Regions from separate parts of the Streptomyces gamaensis genome, predicted to be linked through region 1. Evidence: riboswitches for the same ligand, from Rfam matches in the RefSeq annotation. Region 1 holds a riboswitch; each other region holds the start of a gene.
What was found. Region 1 has a riboswitch for cyclic di-AMP ahead of ACFP1Z_RS26150 (M23 family metallopeptidase). Riboswitches for the same ligand answer to the same signal wherever they lie in the genome.
Positions count from the first base shown of each region.

Region 2: it holds a riboswitch for cyclic di-AMP, as region 1 does, so the genes downstream of both, ACFP1Z_RS25035 (C40 family peptidase) here and ACFP1Z_RS26150 (M23 family metallopeptidase) in region 1, are expected to answer to the same signal.
Region 3: it holds a riboswitch for cyclic di-AMP, as region 1 does, so the genes downstream of both, ACFP1Z_RS18375 (transglycosylase family protein) here and ACFP1Z_RS26150 (M23 family metallopeptidase) in region 1, are expected to answer to the same signal.

Region 1 covers NZ_JBHSPB010000019.1:61,208-63,458, forward strand. The annotation lists gene ACFP1Z_RS26145 (GntR family transcriptional regulator) at 1-215, opposite strand, end outside; gene ACFP1Z_RS26150 (M23 family metallopeptidase) at 382-1,185, opposite strand; cyclic di-AMP (ydaO/yuaA leader) riboswitch at 1,200-1,383, opposite strand; gene ACFP1Z_RS26155 (M16 family metallopeptidase) at 1,599-2,251, opposite strand, start outside.
Region 2 covers NZ_JBHSPB010000017.1:107,185-109,435, reverse strand. The annotation lists gene ACFP1Z_RS25045 (ATP-dependent Clp protease proteolytic subunit) at 1-56, shown strand, start outside; gene ACFP1Z_RS25040 (hypothetical protein) at 59-376, shown strand; cyclic di-AMP (ydaO/yuaA leader) riboswitch at 674-842, shown strand; gene ACFP1Z_RS25035 (C40 family peptidase) at 846-1,319, shown strand; gene ACFP1Z_RS25030 (ATP-binding protein) at 1,414-1,869, opposite strand; gene ACFP1Z_RS25025 (helix-turn-helix domain-containing protein) at 2,110-2,251, shown strand, end outside.
Region 3 covers NZ_JBHSPB010000010.1:176,679-178,929, reverse strand. The annotation lists gene eno (phosphopyruvate hydratase) at 1-299, opposite strand, end outside; gene ACFP1Z_RS18375 (transglycosylase family protein) at 626-1,366, opposite strand; cyclic di-AMP (ydaO/yuaA leader) riboswitch at 1,370-1,550, opposite strand; gene ACFP1Z_RS18370 (LysM peptidoglycan-binding domain-containing protein) at 1,822-2,251, opposite strand, start outside.

The DNA of each region.
Region 1 (2,251 bases):
TGCCGGCGGGTGGTGACGAAGCCCTCGGAGGCGAGGGTGCGCAGCGCCTCGCGCACGGGCACGCGGGAGACGCCGTAGCGGCGGGCCAGCAGTTCCTCGGTGAGCCGGCTGCCCGGCGGGAAGGTGCCGGAGACGATGTCGTCACGGATCGCGGTGCACACGGCGTGGGTGGAGATCCGGCGGCCGTCCCGCACCGCCTCGCCCTCGCCGCTCACGTACGGCCCCGCATGGGTGTACCTCCGCAATGGACCGCGCGACGCGGCCGCTTGACACCTGTTCAGCGACTCTATTGCAGACACCCGCGATTTCCGATGGTGCCCGGGGGACGGACGACTGGTTTTGGCCAGGACGGGCCGTCGCGTCACCGCGGCACGGCGGACGTCAGAGGTCCACGCCGTGGCCGCGCAGATAGGCGACCGGGTCGATGTCGGAGCCGTACGTGGCGGCCGTACGGGCCTCGAAGTGCAGGTGCGGGCCGGTGACGTTGCCGGTGTCGCCGGACAGGCCGATCTGCTGGCCGGGAGTGACGCTCTGGCCGACGGAGACGGATATGGACGACAGGTGGCCGTACTGGGTGTAGGTGCCGTCGATCATCTTGATGACGACGTTGTTGCCGTACGCGCCGCCCCAGCCGGCCTCCACGACGGTGCCCAGGCCCACCGCGTGCACGACGGTGCCGGACTCGGCGTGGAAGTCGACGCCGGTGTGGCTGCCGGAGGACCACAGGCCACTGCTCGCCTTGTATGAGGTCGAGACGTACGAGCCGTCGACCGGCGAGACGAAGGTGTTCAGGCGCTTGCGCTCGGCCTCGCGGGCGGCACGCGCCTTCTCGGCGCGCTCGGCCTCCGCCTTGCGCGCGGCCTCGTCCGCGGCCTTCTTGACCTCGGCGGCCCGCTGCTTGGCCTCGGCCTCGGCCCGCAGTCGCGCCTCGGCCTCGACGGCGGCGCTGCGCTGCACGTCGGCCTGCTCGCTGATGCGGTCGGCGATGTCGTCGGCGATGACGACGGCCTGGGTCAGCCCCGTGTCCTCGGGGTGCGGGACGTCGTCGGTGGCGGCGAGGGCGGGGGCCGCGAAGCCCGCGACAACCCCTCCGGCCGTCAGGGTCGCGACGCCCGCCAGCTGCGCTCCGGCGCGCACGGCGCCCTTCGGACGACGGTGTTTCCCGGTGGCACGGGTGAACGCCATGGGTACGGCTGGTCCTTTCCTTCCTTCTCGCCTACCGGGTTAGCTGACGGGTTCGGAGCAGGAAGGTCTCCTACGGGCCCCTCCTCGCAGAGGGCCCCGATTCACCCCAGGGAACCTCTCGCGACGCACGCGCCACGAGAAGGGCGGGTCCCCGGCTCCCCTGGCTCGCGCCGTACGGGGACTCGGCGATGACTGCCCGGGCCGCGGATGCGGCTCGCACCTGACGGACAGCCACCCAGACGCTAGACGGCGCCAGTTTCGAACCACAAACAGAAGTCGGGTTTTGTGGCGCACGCCACAGTGCGGGACTGCAACCTCTCCAGCGAAACGGACATAAGGGAGGCACGCGGGGCGCTTGCCCTCGCGTGCCTCCCTCCCGGCTTCCCGCCGCGTCGCGCGTGGCTGAAAACCGGTCAGCCGCTGACGACGACCGACACGTCGCCGATGCCGAGCGCCCGGACCGGCTCCGCGATCCGCGCGGCGTCGCCGACGAGCACCGTCACGAGCCGGTCGACCGGGAAGGCGCTGACCGCGGCGGCGGTCGCCTCCACGGTGCCGGTCGCCGCGAGCCGCTCGTACAGACCGGCCTGGAAGTCGTCCGGCAGGTGCTGCTCGACCTGGTCGGCGAGCGTGCCCGCGACGGCCGCCGCCGTCTCGTACTTGAGCGGCGCGACACCGACGAGGTTCTGCACGGCGACGTCGCGCTCGGCGTCGGTCAGGCCCTCGGCGGCCAGGGTGCGCAGCACCGTCCACAGGTCGTCCAGGGCCGGGCCGGTGGACTCGGTGTCCACGGAGCCGCTGATGGCGAGCATGGCCGCGCCGGGCCGTCCCCCGGGCCCGGAGAGCAGCACCTGGCCGAAGGCCCGCACGCCGTAGGTGTAGCCCTTCTCCTCGCGCAGGACGCGGTCCAGGCGGGAGGTGAGGGTGCCGCCGAGGCAGTAGGTGCCCAGCACCTGGGCGGGCCAGACCGCGTCGTGCCGGTCGGGGCCGACGCGGCCGATGAGCAGCTGGGTCTGCACGGCGCCGGGCCGGTCGACGATGACGACGCGGCCCCGGTCGTCGGCGG
Region 2 (2,251 bases), on a different contig from region 1:
ACCACGTGGTCACCGGCCGCCGCGAGCAGGCCGCCCGGTTCGGGGCGGGGCGGTGACCGTGCTGCCTCCCGAGCTGCCGCCGCTGCCCGCGCTGACCCGGGCCGAGGGCGAAGTGATCGATTGCTATCTGCACGTACTGGATCTTCTGGGCCGGATCAACCCCGCACGCGCGCACGGCACGTACAGCGGGCTACGGGCGGCGCAGACCCTCGTCGTCGCGGCCGGCCGGCTCCGCGAGGCCTTCGAAGTCATGCACGAAAGGGGCGAACGGGAGTTGCATACGGGCACCTTGGCGCGAGCGATGCGGGTCCTGGACGGCGAACGGCGGGCCGCGCGGGTGACGTTGCCGCCGAGCGAGGGCCCCGGGCACACGTAGCCACACCTAGTACCACTGACGGAGCCGGCCTGGACACCGTGCGGGGGCCGGTCGCTCGCGGGCACGCACAGCCTTCCGGAGTGCCGTACAAGCTCCCAGGCCAGGGGCTCAGCAGGGCCGGGCGAGGAGGGTCAAATCGCCCCGCGTCCACCCGAATTGCCTGGAAGTGATCAACGTCACATACCCCCGGTTCCGGTCGGAATCCGTACCCGGGCTGGGCAAGATCCCGTCGACGACAAGACCCCGCCACCGCGGCGGGGCGGTCCAGGCGGACGCCGAACCCTGCCGCCGCCGGGATGCCGGGTCGAGCGAACTCATCGGCAGGGATGGAGGACCCGAGCACGGCGGGACGACCAAGCGTAGTGCCGGTCGGCCCTTGGGGTGAAGCCGTCTGCACACGGCCGGGCATTCTTCGCCTGCCCGAACCCGACAGGTCATCCTTCACAGGCGGCTGACGAAGGGTAGACGCATGGGCGCGCACAAACGTCCGTCACTGCTGTCCAGGGCCGGGGCTGCCTCGGCCCTCACACTCGCCGCCGTCGGCGCCTCGGTCGTGGTACCGGGCGCGGCGAGCGGCGCCGAGGCCTCCCCGCTGTCCGACCGGGCCCTTGAGATCGCGGCCTCGAAACAGGGCTCCCCGTACCAGTGGGGCGCCACCGGCCCGTACCGCTTCGACTGCTCGGGGCTGACCCTGTACTCCTTCAAGAAGGCCGGCAAGCGGCTGCCGCGCACCGCGGCCCAGCAGTACAACAGCACGCGGCACATCTCCCGGGCCGCGCGCGAACGCGGTGACCTGGTCTTCTTCTTCTCCCACGGGCGCGGTGTCTACCACGTGGGGATATACGCGGGGGACGGCAAGATCTGGCACGCGCCGAAGACCGGGGCGGTGGTCCGCCTGGAGCGGATCTGGACCAACAGCGTCTGGTACGGCCGGGTGGACTGACCACCCGTCGCGCGGCGGCGCCCCGCACGCCGCCGCGCTCCCGTTCCCGGAAGATCCCGAGGACCCCGAAGATCCTTGGATCCTTGGGACTTTGTCAGGCCCCGGTCCGCACCGGAACGCTCCAGGGCAGCCGGATCCACACGGTCTTGCCGCCGTCCTCGGCCGGGGTGAAGAACAGCCTGCCGCCGCGCTCGGCGGCCAGCCAGCGGACGATCACCAGCCCCCGGCCGTTGTCCTGCTGGACCGCGGCGGGCAGCCGCCGGGGGTAGCGGGGGTGGCTGTCGGTGACCCCGACGTACAGCTGGAGACCGTCGTCGACGAGGACGTCGACGGTGAAGGTCGGCGAGTCGCCCCGGGTGTGCAGCACGGCGTTGGTGGCGAGTTCGGAGACGACGAGCCGGACGGTCTCGACGGTGTCCGTGCGGTCCGGCCCGTCCGGCCCCTCGGCACGCGCCCACTCGGCGAGCACCCCCGTGACATAGCGGCGCGCGCGGGACACCGAGGCCGGGGTGCTCGCCAGCGTGACGGTGGCTTCCTGGCGGTCCGCCATGACAGTGTCCCCATTCCGGCGTTTCTCCTCGCGACAGAGTGCCACTGAAATCACCCGGGACGGCGGCGATCGCCAGGATATGCATATATCTGTCGCTCGAAGCGGTGAAGTCTGCGACGGCAGACCGGATTTGGACGGCAGACTGTCCCTCGGCACCGGCCCGGTGGATTCGGCCGGTGCATTCACCGGTGACGGCGACCGGGATTCGATGCCACACGCCCGGTCGGTGAGGAGGGGCCGATGCGGTACGGACCGGCGGTGCGCCGCCGCAAACTCGGGGCGGAGCTGCGCCGTCAGCGCGAACTCGCCGGAATGACGAGCGCGGAGGCGGCGCGCCGGGTCGGCTGGCACCAGTCGAAGGTGAGCCGGATCGAGACGGGCA
Region 3 (2,251 bases), on a different contig from region 1:
GTGGCGTCCAGGTCGAACATGGCCTGGTCGATCAGGCGCTGCTCGGTGGCGTCGTAGCCGACGAGCTCCGGGCCGATCTGCTCGATGACGGCCAGCACGGCCTTCTCGACACCCTTGCCCAGGTAGCGGCTGTTGTCCCCGTCACGGAGCTCGATGGCCTCGAAGGCACCGGTCGAGGCGCCGGACGGCACGGCGGCACGGCCGGTGGAGCCGTCGTCGAGGCCGACCTCGACCTCGACCGTGGGGTTGCCTCGCGAGTCGAGGATCTCGCGAGCTACGACGACGTCGATGGACGGCACGAGGGTCTCCTTCGTGTGTGTCTGGAGTTCTGCAGCACGAGCCTAACGGGCCCCGGAGGGTCGCCCTGCCGTTGGAGTGTCCCCCGGACCGAAAATTGCCACAAAACCCGAGATCACGGGATCAATGACCGGAGTGTTCGCTGAGCGGGGAAGTGGCTCTTCGCCGGTTTCCCCCGGTGCTCCGGGGGGCGTGTCCCGGCCCCCGGAAACGGCGGAGCCCCGCTCCGGCGCGCGCTCGGGGAGAGTCGCGCCGGAGCGGGGCGTGCCGCTGCTGCGTGCCCGGGACCGCCGGGCGTACCGGGCCGGACGGGCCGGCCCGGCGGGGGTCAGCGCAGGTGCAGCTGCTGGCCCTCGAAGATGAGGTTGGCGTCCTCGACGGTGTCCTTGTTCAGCTCGTAGAGCTTCTGCCAGCCGCCCTTGACGCCGTTGGCCTCGGCGATCAGCGACAGGGTGTCGCCGGACTTGACCTGGTACTCGCCGTCGCCCTGCTTGACGGGCTTGGGGGCGGCGTGCTTCGGCGCGGCCTGCTGCTTGGGGGCCGGGGCCTCCTCGGCGACCGGGGCGGCGTGCTTCGGCTTGGCCGTCTTGGGGGCGGCCTGACGCTCGCTGCGGTCGGCGTGGGACTTGGCGGAGCGCTGGGACTTCGAGGACTGCGAGGACTTCGAGGAGCCCGACTCCGGGTTCACGTCGGCCTTGGGGCCACCGGAGGTGAGGCCGCCCGCACCGGCGCAGCCCCAGGCACCCGGGCCCTGCATGGCGAGGAGCTTCTCGGCGACGGCGATCTGCGCGGACTTGGAGGCGAGGTCGGCGCGCGGGGCGTACTTCTGGCCGCCGGCGGCGTTCCAGGAGGACTGGGAGAACTGCAGGCCGCCGTAGTAGCCGTTACCGGTGTTGATCTTCCAGTTGCCGCTGGACTCGCACTGGGCGACCTTGTCCCAGGTCTGGACGGAGGCTGCGTTGGCGGAGGTGGCGACCATCAGCGGGGCGGCCACGGCGGCGCCGGTGACGCCGGCGAGCGTGACGATACGGACGGCCTTGGACGGACGACGATGCTTGCCCTTGGACATAAGTCGTTTCCTCACCGACGCCTGCGAGGTGAGCTGTCGGGTTCGGACTGTGAGTTCGCCCGGCCTCGTGTGCGCTGCACACTCGGCTTCACCCCAAGCCGTCCCGGTCCTGCGGTCGGTGACCGTCGGTCCGTTCCGGCGCCTACCTTGGTTCCCCCGCTCCTGCCTACGGCGCTTTCGCGACGACTCCGACGACCGCCGGCAGGATTCGGCGTGGCGGCCGTGGTGCTCGCGGTGGCGAGCGGTCATGACGGTAAACACAGTCGGCGTCAGGCATCAAACCCCTCTTTCCAGCCACAGTTGACGCGCGTTACCCCGAGGAACTCTGTGTTTTCGCAGGTGGGAGGGGGTCCTAGGGCTCTGGGAGGGGCCCGTTCCGGCGGAAGTCAACGAGACCCATGTCTCACTTTCGACTGGAACGGACATTCCCCGCGAACTACCGCGCCAGAACCGCACTATTTGCCGACATCAAGCCTCTGACCAGGAAGGATCAGGTTGGGATCGCTTCCGACAACTTTCTCATTGCGCTCGTACAGGGAATGCCAGCCTCCGGTAACGGAGTGCTGGTCGGCGATGACTGACAGGTTGTCACCGGGACGCACGGTGTAGTTGTCCACCTTGCCGGTGATGTCCGTACGGGCCGAGCCGCCGCTCCGGGAGGCGTGCCCCGTATCGGTGCGCGAGGGCTCCAAGGGGCCCGTGGAACCCGAGGGGGCCGAGGGATCCGGCGCGCGGTGCCTGCCGGTGCCCGGGGCGGGCTCCGGGGTCGCCCGCGGGGCCTGCGCGGAGGGCGCGTTGGGGCTCGCGGTGCCGGGAGTGTCCGCCGGGGCGTTCCGGGTCGGGATGGCGGTGGGGTCGTCGGTGGGTGTGCTCCGGGGGGCGCTC